2 regions of the Streptomyces sp. MI02-7b genome follow, and region 1 is predicted to be linked to the other one. Evidence: riboswitches for the same ligand, from Rfam matches in the RefSeq annotation. Region 1 holds a riboswitch; the other holds the start of a gene.

Region 1 (7,509 bases):
GGTCGGTGATCGCGTCCGCCATCGCGTCGAGGTCGTGCGTCTCCTCGGCGTCCAGCGGGACCGGCACCGCGGACGCGCCGCTGATCTGCGTGATGATCGGATACGCCTCGAAGGACCGCCAGGCGTAGACGACCTCGTCGCCGGGGCCCGAGGTGATCTGGAGCAACTGCTGGGCCACGCCGACCGATCCGGTGCCGGTCGCGATGTGCTCGGGGGGAACGCCGAACCGGTCCGCCAGTTCGGACTGGAGGGCGGTGCAGGCCATGTCGGGATAGCGGTTGAAGCTCCCCGCGGCGGCCGTGACCGCCTCGAGGACACCGGGCAGCGGCGGGTAGGGATTCTCGTTGGAGGACAGCTTGTAAGCCGTCACGCCGTCCGCCACCGCCGGGGGTCGACCCGGCTTGTAGGTGGGGATACCGTCCAGTTCGCGGCGCAGTCGGGGGTTCATGCCCACACCCTATGAGCGGCCCTGCTCTCTGGGGAGGCCCTGAGGCATGCGGGCACCGAGGGGCGCCCGGCCGCCGCGGCGTGCTGGAGAAAGCCATGCGCGCCGGTGGCGCGCGCGGTGGCGCGCATCCCTCGTAGGGGTGAGTTGATACGGCTCCCGACCAGGGGCACATGCCCCTGGGATTCCGGCGGCCGGTCGCGCAACCAGCGGTCGAAACCTCATGCGACCTGCGCATTCAAGGCCTCGTCCCGGATCGCGGGACGAAGAAACGTCTCTGTCAATGCGCCACGCGGGCCCCCCGCGAACGGACCACCCGAGCCCTACTATCACCACGCCATGACAGCAGCAGGGAACCACCAGGCGAACCGGCCCGTCGGACGCCGGCTGGAGCGGGCGGGCATCAGGGACGTGGCCGCCGCGGCCGGTGTCTCGATCACCACTGTCTCCGACGCGCTCAACGGCAAGGGCCGGCTGCCCGACGCCACCCGCCGCCACGTCCGTGAGGTCGCCGACCGGCTGGGCTACCGGCCCTCGGCCGCCGCCCGAACGCTGCGCACCGGCCGGTCGGGGCTCATCGGGCTGACCGTGACCACCTACGGGGAAGAACCTTTCACCTTCACCGAGTTCGCGTACTTCGCCGAGATGGCCAGGGCCGCCACCTCGGCCGCGCTCGCGCGCGGCTACGCCCTGGTCATCCTGCCCGCCTCGTCCCGCCACGACGTGTGGAGCAACGTGGCGCTCGACGGCACCGTCGTGATCGACCCCTCCGACCACGACCCGATGGTCACCGAACTGGTCCGGCAGGGCATCCCCGTGGTCAGCGACGGCCGCCCGGCCGGCAGCCTGCCCGTCCAGGCCTGGGTCGACAACGACCACGAGGCCGCCGTGCTCGGCATCCTGGACCATCTCGCCGAGTCCGGCGCGCGCCGGATCGGCCTGCTCACCGGCACCAGCACGGACACCTACACCCGGCTGTCCACCAGCGCCTATCTGAGCTGGTGCGAGCGGATCGGGCAGGAACCGGTGGTCGAGTCCTACCCGGCCCACGACCCCTGCGCCGGGGCCGTCGCCGCCGACCGGCTGCTCGCCCGCCCCGACCGGCCCGACGCGGTCTACGGCCTCTTCGACCCCAACGGCACCGACCTGCTGGCCGCCGCCCGCCGCTACGGGCTGCGCGTCCCGGAGGACCTGCTGCTGGTGTGCTGCAGCGAGAGCATGGTCTACGCGGCAACCGAGCCGCCCATCACCACGCTCTCCCTCAAACCGGGACGCATCGGCACCGCGGTCGTCCAACTGCTCATCGACGCCATCGAAGGCGTCGACGACGGCCGGCCGGTGCAGCAGGTCATGCCGACGGACCTCATCGTCCGCACCTCCTCCCAACCGCGCTCCCCCCGCACCACGGTGAACCCGCCGCGGGGCCCCTCCGGGGGATGAGCCGCGCGAGCGGCGGGGAGCGGGGGCACCGCGGCGCGCACCCGGACCCACCGATGCGGAGCCGTATCCTCCAGGGCACGATGGGCCCGCCCCGGGGGGTTTTGTCCGGACCAGATGAAATCGCTATCACCAGGTGTGTCACGTCGCGACATCGTCATTCCTATGATGGGCGGATGGCGGCGCGACGGTGGAGGGTTCGATGACTCAGGGGGCAGGTCAGGGACCCATGCTCGGCACGGGGTTCGGCGGGCGTCCACAGGGTGCTCAGGCCGCGGCCCAGAGCGCGCCACCGGCGCCTCCCGGCCCGCAGTCCGGCTACGAGCCCACGCTCGTCGACGAGGCGCCGCTCCCCGAGGAGTACACGCCCACCCAGCGCGACCTCCCGGTCATCAGCGCCGCCGACGAACCGCCGCTCGGCCCGCTCTACGTGGTCGGCGACGTCCACGGCTACCTCGGCGAGCTCTGCGACGCCCTGTACGCGATCGGGCTGATCGACTCCGAGGGCCACTGGGCGGCCGGCAACGCCCGGCTGTGGTTCCTCGGCGACTTCACCGACCGCGGCCCGGACGGCGTCGGCGTGATCGATCTGGTCATGCAGCTGTCCGCCGAGGCCGCCGCCGCCGGCGGCTACACCCGCGCCCTCATGGGCAACCACGAGCTGCTGCTCTACGGCGCCCACCGCTTCGGTGACACACCCGTGAACTCCGCCGCCGGCACCGCCACCTTCCTGGCCGCCTGGCGCCTCAACGGCGGCCAGACCAGCGACATGGAGCGGCTCGAGGACCACCACATCGCCTGGATGTCCCGGCTGGACGCGGCCGCCCTCGCCGACGGCCACCTCCTGCTGCACTCCGACACCACGGCGTACCTGGAGTACGGCGACACCATCGACGCCATGAACGACACGGTCACCGGCATCCTGCAGCGCGGCGACGCCGACGAGTGCTGGGAGCTGTTCCGCAAGTTCACCCGGCGCTTCGCCTTCCGCGGCGAGACCGGGGCGCAGGCGGCACGGGAACTGCTGGACACCTACGGCGGCCGGCGCGTCGTGCACGGCCACAGCCCCATCCCGTACCTGCTCGGCGAGGTCGGCGGGGAGTACACCGCGGACTCCCCCGACCGGACCACCGTCATCGAGGGACCGCACGTCTACGCCGACGACCTCGCGGTGGCGATGGACGGCGGGGTGACCATGGACGGCAAACTCCTGGTCGCACGCCTGCCGTTGTAGCCCCCGAAACCCCCATTTTCCGGAAACACTCTGTCACCCCGTCACCTCCGCGCTCTACCATCGGGTTATCCGTAGGCAGCTTCTCCTCCGCTTCCGCCCAGCCGGTCCGGAACTCCAGCGCGGACTTCGGGGCGGCACCGGAGACGGAGCATCGGGGGATGCACATGAACAGCGCTCCACATCTGCTGACCGAGGACCGCCCGGAGTTCGAGCGCGTCCTCGACACGGCTCTGCACTCGGAGAGCACCCGGGCCGCCCTCGCGGACGCCCGGAACCCGCTCAACACCGAGCAGTTGCGCACCATGGCGCTCAGCGCCGCCGCGCCCATCTCCGCCTGCGCGGCCCCGGAGTACGAGAGTTACGTCAAGGCCCGCGAGGCGCTGTCCGAGCAACGCCGCGAACAGCGGGTCGCCGCCGTCTCCGGCATCGGGTACGCCGCCGCCGCACCGGGCGTCGCCGACGGCTCGGGCGCCGGGCTGTTCGCGATCGTCGCCGTCCTCACACCCGTCCTCGCCGGCACCGCCGCCGTGATCTTCCTGGTCCTGGGCTACGCCCTGGCGCTCGGCCACCCCGAGCCGAACATCGCCGGTCCGCTGCGCCAGGCCGGCTGGCTCTTCGCGGCGGTCGCCGCCTGCGGCATCGTCGTCGGCATGATCGGCCTGCTCCTCACGGCCCTGCGCAACGACCCCACCGCCGAGAGCGACCGCCCACCCGACGAACCGCCCGAGATCGCGGCGGCGCGCGAGATCTGGCGCCGGGCCCTGCTGGAACGCGGCCTCCAGCCCTTCTTGAACGCGGCCCTGGCCAAGGCCGCCGACTCCGCCCCGCCCCCTCCGGACCGCCCGGGCGGCGACGGCAACCACCGCATGCCGCGCCTGGGTTACTCCAGCCCCGACTTCTCCAGCCCCGGCCCCGAGTCCTCCCCGGAACCCGGGCACCGGTTCACCAGTCCCGACTTCTCCAGCCCCGACTTCTCCAGCCCGGACTACGGCGGCCCCGACCACGCGCCCAACTGACCTTCGGACGACGGCGGCAAGCCGTTCGCGGTGGGTTTCGCGGAGGCGGGCCCGCCGGGACTGGTCGCCTGGCGGGCCCCCTCCGCTGATGCGGCCGGGTCAGCCGGCCGACCCGCCGCCCCTCTCCGCGATCGGCAGGTACACCCGGTTGCCCGCCGCCGCGAACTCCCTGGACTTCCCCGCCATACCGGCCTCGATCTCCTCGGCCGTGCCGCCGTGCTGCCTCCGGATGTCCTGGGAGATCTTCATCGAGCAGAACTTCGGGCCGCACATGGAGCAGAAGTGCGCCGTCTTCGCCGGCTCTGCCGGCAGCGTCTCGTCGTGGAAGGCCCGTGCCGTGTCCGGGTCGAGGGCCAGGTTGAACTGGTCCTCCCAGCGGAACTCGAAGCGGGCGTCGGACAGCGCGTCGTCCCAGTCCTGCGCGCCGGGGTGGCCCTTGGCGAGGTCGGCGGCGTGGGCGGCGATCTTGTAGGTGATCACGCCGGTCTTGACGTCGTCGCGGTCAGGCAGGCCGAGGTGCTCCTTGGGGGTGACGTAGCAGAGCATGGCCGTGCCCCACCAGGCGATCATCGCGGCGCCGATACCGGAGGTGATGTGGTCGTAGGCGGGCGCGATGTCGGTGGTCAGCGGACCGAGGGTGTAGAACGGCGCCTCCTCGCAGATCTCCTGCTGCAGTCTCACGTTGTCGGCGATCTTGTGCATCGGGACGTGCCCAGGCCCCTCGATCATGGTCTGCACGCCGTGCCGCTTCGCGACGGTGTTGAGTTCGCCGAGCGTGCGCAGTTCGGCGAACTGGGCCTCGTCGTTGGCGTCGGCGATGGAGCCGGGCCGCAGGCCGTCGCCCAGGGAGTACGTGACGTCGTAGGCGGCGAGGATCTCGCAGAGCTCCTCGAAGTTCTCGTAGAGGAAGCTCTCCTTGTGGTGCGCCAGGCACCACGCCGCCATGATCGAGCCGCCGCGGGAGACGATGCCGGTCTTGCGGCGGGCGGTCAGCGGGACGTACCGCAGCAGGACGCCCGCGTGGACGGTCATGTAGTCGACGCCCTGTTCGGCCTGCTCGACGACCGTGTCCTTGTAGATCTCCCAGGTCAGCTCCTCGGCCCTGCCGTCGACCTTCTCCAGGGCCTGGTAGAGGGGGACGGTGCCGATGGGGACGGGGGAGTTGCGCAGCACCCATTCGCGGGTGGTGTGGATGTTGCGGCCGGTGGACAGGTCCATCACCGTGTCGGCGCCCCAGCGGGTGGCCCAGGTCATCTTCTCCACCTCCTCCTCGATGGAGGAGGTGACGGCGGAGTTGCCGATGTTGGCGTTGACCTTCACCAGGAACCGCTTGCCGATGATCATCGGCTCGGTCTCCGGGTGGTTGACGTTCGCCGGCAGCACCGCCCGGCCCGCCGCGATCTCCTCGCGGACGACCTCGGGGGCGACGTCCTCGCGGATCGCGACGAACTCCATCTCCGGGGTGATCTCGCCGCGCCGGGCGTACGCGAGCTGGGTGACCGCCCGCCCCTCCCGTCCGCGCCGGGGCAGGCGCGGGCGGCCGGGGAAGACGGCGTCCAGATTGCGCAGCCCGCCGCGGGGTGCGGTGTGCTTGATGCCGTCGTCCTCGGGGCGGACGGGACGGCCGGGGTACGCGTCGGTGTCGCCGCGGGCGACGATCCAGTTCTCGCGCAGCGGCTCCAGGCCGCGGCGCACATCGGTGGTGACGGTGGGGTCGGTGTACGGACCGGAGGTGTCGTACAGCGTCACGTCGCGGCCATTGGTGAGGTGCACCCGGCGGACGGGGACCTCGATGTCCGGGCGCGACCCGGTCACATAGCCCTTGTGCCAGCCGATTTCGCGCGCGTTCGCATCGCGCATGGTCATGAGACCCACTCCCTACGCCGGCATTACCCGGTAACAGGTTCAGCGGTCGGCGCAGCTGGTGGCCCTCGGCCGTTCAGCGCCCTCTCAGCCCGGTGCTCCGAGCTCCCGCGGTGTGCAAAGGTGCGACCACGCTAGCGGGTCTTCTCCGGCGCACACCAGTGGGCCTTGGGATGATCGGCGCGTGGACTCCCCTCATGCGCAACCCCAGCCCCCCGAGCACGGCAACGGGCACGGTCGTGACCACGGGCACGGGCACGGTCACGGGCACAGCCATGGCCACGGGCCCGTGCCGCCGGTCTCCCGGCACCTGCGGAAGGTCATCGCCGCGGTGCTGATCCCGTTCGTCGCCGCGGTGGTGGTCGGCCTGGTGGTGCTCTGGCCCAACGGGGTGCCGGCCCACAAGCGCACGGGCGTCGGGTTCGACCAGCAGACCCAGTCGGGCCGCGTGGTGCGGGTCGAGAACGTCAAGTGCGCGGACGTCAACGCGGTGCCGAACAGCCCGGGCGGGCCCGGCGCGACGCCGTCCGGCGGCCCCTCGCCCGCCCCGTCGGCGGCCCCGTCGATCTGCGAGCGGGCGACCATCAAGGTCACCTCCGGCAAGGACACCGGCCGTACCTTCACCGAGATCGTGCAGCCGAGCCAGACCCGGCACTACACGCAGGGGCAGAAGGTCCTGCTGACCTACGCGCCCGCCGCGCCCAAGGAGTTGCAGTACTCGGTCGCCGACGTGGACCGGTCGCTGCCGCTGTGGCTGCTGGCCGGGCTCTTCGCGGCGGCGGTGGTCCTGGTCGGACGGCTGCGCGGGATCCTGGCGCTGGTGGCGCTGATCATCAGCTTCGCGGTGCTGACGCTGTTCATCCTCCCGGCGATCCTGCACGGCAGCGATCCGCTGCTGGTCGCGGTCATCGGCGGCAGCGCCATCATGCTGATCGCGCTCTACATGTGCCACGGTCTCAACGCCCGTACCTCGGTGGCCGTGCTCGGCACGCTCTGCTCGCTGCTGCTGATCGCGCTGCTGGGATCGGTGTTCATCGACTGGGCGGTGCTGAGCGGCAACACCTCGGACGAGACCGGGCTGATCCACGACCTCTACCCGGGCATCGAGATCCACGGCCTGCTGCTGGCGGGCATCGTCATCGGCTCGCTCGGTGTCCTGGACGACGTGACGGTCACCCAGACCTCGGCCGTGTGGGAGCTGCGGGAGGCCGATCCGGGCGCCGGCCCGCGGAAGCTGTACCGGGCGGCGATGCGCATCGGGCGCGACCACATCGCCTCGGTGGTCAACACCCTGGTGCTGGCGTACGCGGGCGCCGCGCTCCCCCTGCTGCTGCTCTTCTCCGTCGCGCAGCGCGGCGTGCTGGCGGTGGCCGGCAGCGAGCTGGTCGCCGAGGAGATCGTCCGGACCCTGGTCGGCAGCATCGGGCTGGTGGTGGCCGTGCCCCTGACGACCGCGCTGGCCGCGCTGGTGGTGTCGGCGGACCGCCCGGGGAGGGACACTGTCCCCACGGGCG
Region 2 (7,509 bases), on a different contig from region 1:
CCCTGCCCGAGGTGCAGGACGTCGGCCCCGGCCGCGTGCGCCACGTCCGCGCGGTCGTTCACGGCGAGCAGTGCGCCGTGCCGCCGGCACGCGTCACCGAGGACCGCGAGGTACTCCAGCTCCTCGCGGGCCTCGATGCCCTTGTCGCGCAACTGCACGATGTCCACCCCGGACGCCAGCACGGCGTCCGCGAAGGCCGCGAACTCCGCGATGCCGCCCTGGCGCCGGCGGGCGTCGGTGCACAGGTAGAGCCGGGCGTCGGCGAGCCTCGCGCGGATGCTCATGCGGTGGGTCCCCCTCGGGTGCGGTACGTGCCGTACCAGCGGTACGTGCGGTGATATGCGCTGGGCGCGCTCGGCGCGCCGGGTGCGCTGGTCGAACGGCTCAGACGGCCAGCGCCTGGGCCCGGCGCTTCACCTCGGTCCCGCGGTTCTCGCGCAGGGCCTGCACCGGCGTGCCGGGCAGGCTCTCGTCCGGGGTGAACAGCCACTCCAGGGCTTCCTCGTCGCTGAACCCGTCGTCCTTGAGCAGGTTGAGCGTGCCGGCGAGGCCCTTCACGATCTTCCCGTCGCCGATGAAGTCGGCGGGGACCATCAGCACCCTGTTCTCCCCGCGGCGCACCGCGATGAGCTGCCCTTCCTTGATCAGCTGGCGGACCCGGGTCACCTCCACGTCGAGCTGCTCGGCGATGTCGGGGACGTTGAGCCAGGAGGGTACGAGGGCATCAATCTTTGCGTCGATCTCGGTCACAGGACAAGCGTGCCATCCCGGACCCGTACCGCGGTACTCGTGGCGTCCACCAGGGGCATGCGGGGCGTTCCGCGGGGCCGGCCGCGCGGCTCGGCGGCCGTCAGACGACGGCGGTCCGCAGCTGCACGGCGGGGTCGGCCACCAGGGCCCGGTCGACCCGGGCCTCCCGCGCGATGAGCTTGCGGGCCTGGGCGAGGTCGCGCGGACGGCCCACCGCGAAGAGGGCGACCAGCACACCGTCGCGCAGCCACAGCACGGACCAGGCGAGGCCGTCCGGGTCGCCCCGCAGCAGCATTTCGTCGGAGTCGACGTGGTACCCCGCGTACTGGACGAAGCGGCCGAACTGCTCGGACCAGAAGTACGGGACGGGGTCGTAGACCTCGTCGCCGCCCAGGATGTTGGCGGCCGCGGTGCGGGGCCCCTGGACCGCGTTGTCCCAGTGGTGGATGAGCAGCCGCTGCCCGTACCGGGCGGAGGGGAAGGAGGCGCAGTCGCCGACGGCGTACACGTCGGGTACGGAGGTGCGCAGCCGGTCGTCGGCCAGGACCGACCGGTCCGGGCCGAGGTCGACCCCGGAGCCCGCCAGCCAGCCCGTCGCCGGCCGGGCGCCGATGCCGACGACGACGGCCTCCGCGGCGATCACGCTGCCGTCGGCGAGCCGCACGGCGCCCGGCTCGACCCCGGCGACGGCGGCGCCCGTGCGCAGGTCGACGCCGGCCTCCGCGTACCAGCCGCGCATCCGGTCGGCGATCCGCTCGGGCAGCACGCCCGCCAGCGGCCGGTCGGCGGCCTCGACGACGGTCACGGCGCAGCCCGCGTGCCGGGCGGCGGTGGCGAACTCGGCGCCGATCCAGCCCGCGCCGACCACGACGACCGTGTTCCGCGCCTCCAGGACCGGCCGCAGCCGGGCGGCGTCGTCCAGGGTGCGCAGCACGTGCACGCCGGGCACGCCCTCGCTGCCCGGCAGCGTCAGCGGCTCGGCGCCGCTGGCCACGACCAGCTTGTCGTACTCCACCGGGCCCGCGTCGGTGAGCAGTTGGCGCTCGTCCGGGCGCAGCGCGCTCGCGTGCCGGCCGAGCAGCAGCTGGACGCCGATGCCGCCGAAGTCCACGTCCAGCAGCGCGCCCGGACCCTCGTCGGCGCCGAAGAGGACGCCCTTGGACAGCGGGGGCCGGTCGTACGGCGGATGCCGCTCCGCGCCGAGCAGCGTGATCGCGCCGCCCCACCCCTGCTCCCGCAGGGACACGGCGGTCTGCACCCCGGCCATCCCGGCCCCGACGACGACGACGCGCTGCTCGCTGCTGCTGGTCACGCTGATCACCGTAACGCCGCGCGGCGCGCACCCCGGTACCGGCGCCCTACTCGCCGTCAGTGGTGCGTACTAAAGTGGCGGACGAATGCACTCGCGGGAGCCCGGCGCACCGGGCTGAGAGGGCGGCTGGCCGGCCGCCGACCGTACGAACCTGATCCGGGTCATGCCGGCGAAGGGAGGAGCGGTACACCGATGCACCGTCATGACGTGCCGGACACCGTCGTCATCGGTGGCGGGATCATCGGCCTGGTCACCGCCTGGCGGGCGGCCCAGCGCGGGCTGCGCACGGTGGTCGCCGACCCCGATCCGGGCGGCGGCGCCGCCCTGGTGGCCGCCGGGATGCTGGCCCCCGTCACCGAGCTGCAGTACGGCGAGCGGGCCCTGCTCGACCTCAACCTCGCCGCGATCCACCGCTATCCGGCGTTCACGGCCGAATTGGAGGAGGCCACGGGTCTGGAGACCGGCTACCGGGCGTGCGGCACCCTCGCCGTGGCCCTGGACGCCGACGACCGCGCCGAACTGCGCGAACTGCACGCCTTCCAGACCTCCTTGGGGCTTTCGGCGGAGTGGCTGAGCGGACGCGAGTGCCGCCGCCTGGAGCCGATGCTCGCGCCGGGCGTGCGCGGCGGCCTGCGCGTCGACGGCGACCACCAGGTCGACCCGCGACGGCTGGTGGCCGCGCTGCTGCGGGCCTGCGAGCTGTCCGGGGTGACCTTCCGCCGCGCGGCGGTGACCGGGGTGGACATCACCGGCGACCGGGCGCGCGGGGTCCTGCTCGACGACGGCAGCGTGCTGGCCGCCGGGCAGACCGTGCTGGCCGCCGGGAGCCGCAGCGGCCGGCTCGGCGGCCTGCCGGAGCGCCTGCTGCCGCCGGTGCGCCCGGTGAAGGGCCAGGTCCTGCGGCTGCGGGTGCCCGCGGCGTACGCGCCCTTCCTGTCCCGCACGGTGCGCGCCGTGGTGCGCGGCGGCCATGTCTACCTGGTGCCGCGGGAGAACGGCGAGCTGGTCGTCGGCGCCACCAGCGAGGAGACGGGCTGGGACACCACCGTCACGGCCGGCGGCGTGTACGAGCTGCTGCGCGACGCCCACGACCTGGTACCGGGCATCACCGAGCTGCCGCTGGTGGAGACGGTGGCCGGGCTGCGCCCCGGCTCCCCCGACAACGCCCCGCTGCTGGGCCGCAGCGCGCTGGAGGGCCTGCTCATGGCCACCGGGCACCACCGCAACGGCGTGCTGCTCACCCCGCTGACCGGCGACGTGATGGCCGAGGTGCTGACCGGCGGCGACCTGCCCGAGGTGGCCCGCCCCTTCTCCCCCGGCCGATTCACTCCTCAGGAGCAGTACGCATGAACGCGATGACCGTCTCCGTCAACGGCGAGCCCCGCCAGGTGACGCCGGGCCTCACGCTGGACCGGCTGGTCGCCGGGCTGACCACCGCCCCCTCCGGTGTCGCCGCCGCGCTCAACGAGACCGTGGTGCCCCGCGGGCAGTGGCCCGCCACCGCGCTGAGCGACGGCGACCGCGTCGAGGTCCTGACCGCGGTGCAGGGGGGCTGACCCGCATGGCCGACGATCCGCTGACCATCGCAGGAACGGCGTTCGGCTCCCGTCTGATCATGGGAACCGGCGGCGCGCCGAGCCTGGAGGTGCTGGAGCAGGCGCTGCTCGCCTCCGGCACCGAGCTCACCACGGTCGCCATGCGGCGGCTCGATCCCACGGTCAAGGGCTCCGTGCTGTCGGTGCTGGCCCGCCACGGCGTCCGCGTCCTGCCCAACACCGCCGGCTGCCGGACGGCGGGCGAGGCCGTCCTCACCGCCCGGCTGGCCCGGGAGGCACTGGGCACGGACTGGGTGAAGCTGGAGGTGATCGCGGACGAGCGCACCCTGCTGCCCGACCCGGTCGAGCTCCTGGACGCGGCCGAGGTCCTGGTCGACGACGGCTTCACGGTGCTGCCGTACACCAACGACGACCCCGTGCTGGCCCGCAGGCTGGAGGACCTCGGCTGCGCCGCGGTCATGCCGCTGGGATCGCCCATCGGCTCCGGCCTGGGCATCCGCAACCCGCACAATTTCGAGCTGATCGTGGAGCGGGCCTCCGTGCCGGTGATCCTCGACGCGGGAGCGGGCACGGCCTCCGACGCGGCCTTCGCGATGGAGCTGGGCTGCGCCGCCGTCATGCTCGCCTCCGCCGTCACCCGGGCCCAGGAGCCGGTGCTCATGGCCGACGCCATGCGCCATGCCGTGGAGGCCGGGCGCCTCGCCCACCGCGCGGGGCGCATCCCGCGGCGCCGGCACGCCCTGGCCTCCTCGCCGTCCGAGGGCGTCGCGGCCTTCGACCCCGAGCGGCCGGCCTTCGGCGCCTGAGGTGCCGCGCGGTGGTCCGGCGGGCGGCCGGAGCACCGCGTCACGGTTCCGTGTCGGTACCGCACGACCGCGACACAACGTTGCCGCGTTAGCCCAAGCGGGTAAGGCGAACACCGTAAACTGCACGTTTGTGGATATGACCCTTCAAGACCCGCTGGTCGGGCGCACGCTCGACGGCCGCTACCGGGTGGAGGCCCGGATCGCGGTCGGCGGGATGGCGACGGTCTACCGAGCACTGGACACCCGTTTGGACCGTGTGCTCGCGCTGAAGGTGATGCACCCGGCACTGGCCGCCGAGCCCGGCTTCGTGGAGCGCTTCATCCGTGAGGCGAAGTCCGTGGCGCGGCTGGACCACGCCAATGTGGTGCAGATCTACGACCAGGGCGCGGACGGCTCGTACGTGTACCTGGCGATGGAGTACATCGCCGGCTGCACGCTCCGCGACCTGCTGCGCGACCGGGGCGCGCTGCCGCCCCGCGCGGCGCTGGACATCCTGGAGCCCGTGCTGGCGGCCCTCGGCGCGGCGCACCGCGCGGGCCTGGTGCACCGCGACATGAAGCCGGAGAACGTCCTCATCGGCGACGACGGCCGGGTGAAGGTGGCGGACTTCGGCCTGGTCAGGGCCGTGGACGCGCACACCACGACGACCTCGACCACCGGCGTCGTGCTGGGCACCGTGTCCTACATGGCACCGGAGCAGATCGAGAGCGGCACGACCGATCCGCGCAGCGACGTGTACGCCTGCGGAGTGCTGCTCTACGAGATGCTCACCGGCGGCAAGCCCCGCGCGGGCGGCACGCCGATGCAGGTGATCTACCAGCACCTGAACGAGGACATCCCCGCGCCGTCGGCCACCGTGCCGGGACTGGCGCCGCAGCTGGACGTCCTCGTGGCGGGCGCGGCGGCCCGCGAGCCCGCGCTGCGTCCCGCGGACGCCGTGGAACTGCTGGCCCGGTTGCACACGGCACGCGCCGCTCTGAGCCCCGCCCAGCTGGACGCCGTACCGCCCACGGCGCACGCGCCCGCGCCCCCGGTGGCGCCGCGGCCGGCCGGGGCGGAGGAGGCGACCGCTGTTGTGCACCGCACCGCACGGCTGGAGATGCCGCCGGAGCCGGCGCGGCGCCGGCCCGTCCCCGGCCCCGGGCACGCGGCCCCCGACGGCGCCCGGCTGCGGGCCCGGCCGGGCATGATCGCCGTGGTCGTCGCCCTGCTGCTCGTCGCCGGCATCGGCGGCAGCGTCTGGTACATCAACGACGGCCAGTTCACCAGGACCCCCGCGGTGCTGAACCTGGCGCGGGCGGACGCCGAGAAGCAGGTGCGCGCGGCCGGGCTCGAGGTCGAGGTGGTCGAGGCGTTCGACGCGGCCACGCCGAAGGGCAGGGTCAGCGACACCGATCCCGGCCCGGGCACGCGGATCCGCGACGACGGCACGGTCACCCTCACCGTCTCCAAGGGCCCGGAGCAGGTGAAGGTGCCGGATGTGACGGGCAGGTCGCTGGGCCGGGCCCGGCAGGACCTGGCGTCCGCCGGCCTGACGGCGGGCCGGGTGACCCGTGAGTTCAGCGACGACGTCCCCCAGGGCGACGTGATCTCCACCGACCCGGGCGGCGGGACGACCCGCAAGCCGGACTCCGCGGTGGCGCTCGTGGTCAGCAAGGGCGCGCCGGTGGACGTGCCCGACGTCGTCGGCGCCCCGCTGGAGGACGCCCGCAGGGAGCTGCAGGAGGCCGGGCTGCGGGTGAAGGTCGCGCCGCAGCGGGTCTTCTCCGACCAGGCGGACGAGGGCGGGGTCGCCGCCCAGAGCAAGGACGCGGGGCAGCAGCTGGCGGCCGGCGACACGGTCACCCTGACCGTGTCCAAGGGCCAGCAGATGGTCGACGTCCCGGACGTCGGGGGCAAGGACGTCGAGACGGCCCGCCAGGAGCTCAAGGCCGCCGGGTTCGACGTGCGCGTGATCCGCTTCTTCTTCACCGGTGAGGTCAGCAACCAGTCACCGGCCGCCGGCAGCCAGGCACCGAAGGGGAGCACGATCACGCTGTGGGTGCGCTGAGCGAGTCCCGTGCACCCGCCGTCGTGCGCAATCCGGTCGGTGCCCACGTGCCCGTCGCCGGGGGCCTGGCCGCCACGGGTCTCGCGGCCGCCACGCGGCTGGGGGCGGAGGCCGTGCAGGTCTTCGTCGCCAATCCGCGCGGCTGGGCCACCCCGGCGGGCGACCCGCGGCAGGACGAGCTGTTCCGCGAGCGCTGCGCCGCGGAGCGGATGCCGGTCTACGTCCACGCCCCCTACCTGATCAACTTCGGTTCGCACACCGAGGCCACCGCGGACCACTCGGTGGTCTCCCTGCGGCACTCGCTGCGCCGGGGCAGGGACATCGGGGCGCTCGGCACGGTGGTGCACACCGGGTCCGCGACCGGCGGACGCGCCCGGGAGACCGCTCTGGCGCAGGTGCGGGAGCGGATGCGGCCGCTGTTGGACGAGCTGACGCACGAGGACGACCCCTGGCTGCTGCTGGAGCCCACGGCGGGGCAGGGCTTCTCGCTGTGCTCGCTCGTCGAGGACCTGGGCCCGTACTTCGAGGCGCTCGACCACCACCCGCGGCTCGGGGTCTGCCTGGACACCTGCCACGTCTTCGCCGCCGGGCACGACCTCGCGGCGGCCGGCGGCGTGAAGGCCGTACTGGACGAACTGGTCGCCACCGTCGGACCGGGCAGGCTGCGGCTGGTCCACGCCAACGACTCCAAGGACGTCGTCGGCGCCCACAAGGACCGTCACGAGAACATCGGTGCCGGCCACATCGGCGCCGCGGCCTTCGCGGAGCTGTTCCGCCATCCCGCGGCCGCCGGTGTCCCGCTGATCGTGGAGACGCCGGACGGCCCGGACAGGACGGGGATGGCCAGGGACGTGGCGGCGCTTCAGGCGCTCCGGGACGGGTGACCGCCTGCGCCGAAATACCCCGTGGGGGTATCTTGTTGGTGCGCTGGGCAACGGTCCCGTCCTCCGGACTCCGCACGTGAGGGAGATGCACCATGCAGCACCTCGAACATCCGCAGGAGCCGCACACCTCTTCCGCGCACCACCACCCCGC

Evidence for each region. A riboswitch is a leader RNA that binds a small molecule or an ion and turns the genes downstream of it on or off. The one in region 1 is predicted to bind thiamine pyrophosphate.
Region 2: linked by a shared signal. The riboswitch ahead of thiO (glycine oxidase ThiO) and the one ahead of thiC (phosphomethylpyrimidine synthase ThiC) in region 1 are both predicted to bind thiamine pyrophosphate.

The regions. Positions count from the first base shown of each region.
Region 1 covers NZ_JARAWX010000020.1:129,792-137,300, reverse strand. The annotation lists gene hisC (histidinol-phosphate transaminase) at 1-448, opposite strand, end outside; gene PV364_RS29250 (LacI family DNA-binding transcriptional regulator) at 785-1,885, shown strand; gene PV364_RS29245 (metallophosphoesterase) at 2,112-3,116, shown strand; gene PV364_RS29240 (hypothetical protein) at 3,275-4,132, shown strand; gene thiC (phosphomethylpyrimidine synthase ThiC) at 4,232-5,998, opposite strand; TPP riboswitch at 5,990-6,117, opposite strand; gene PV364_RS29230 (YibE/F family protein) at 6,180-7,509, shown strand, end outside.
Region 2 covers NZ_JARAWX010000014.1:18,784-26,292, forward strand. The annotation lists gene thiE (thiamine phosphate synthase) at 1-284, opposite strand, end outside; gene PV364_RS22950 (Rv2175c family DNA-binding protein) at 385-750, opposite strand; gene PV364_RS22955 (NAD(P)/FAD-dependent oxidoreductase) at 851-2,062, opposite strand; TPP riboswitch at 2,146-2,257, shown strand; gene thiO (glycine oxidase ThiO) at 2,255-3,412, shown strand; gene thiS (sulfur carrier protein ThiS) at 3,418-3,618, shown strand; gene PV364_RS22970 (thiazole synthase) at 3,624-4,424, shown strand; gene pknB (Stk1 family PASTA domain-containing Ser/Thr kinase) at 4,561-6,474, shown strand; gene PV364_RS22980 (deoxyribonuclease IV) at 6,498-7,358, shown strand; gene PV364_RS22985 (DUF4396 domain-containing protein) at 7,451-7,509, shown strand, end outside.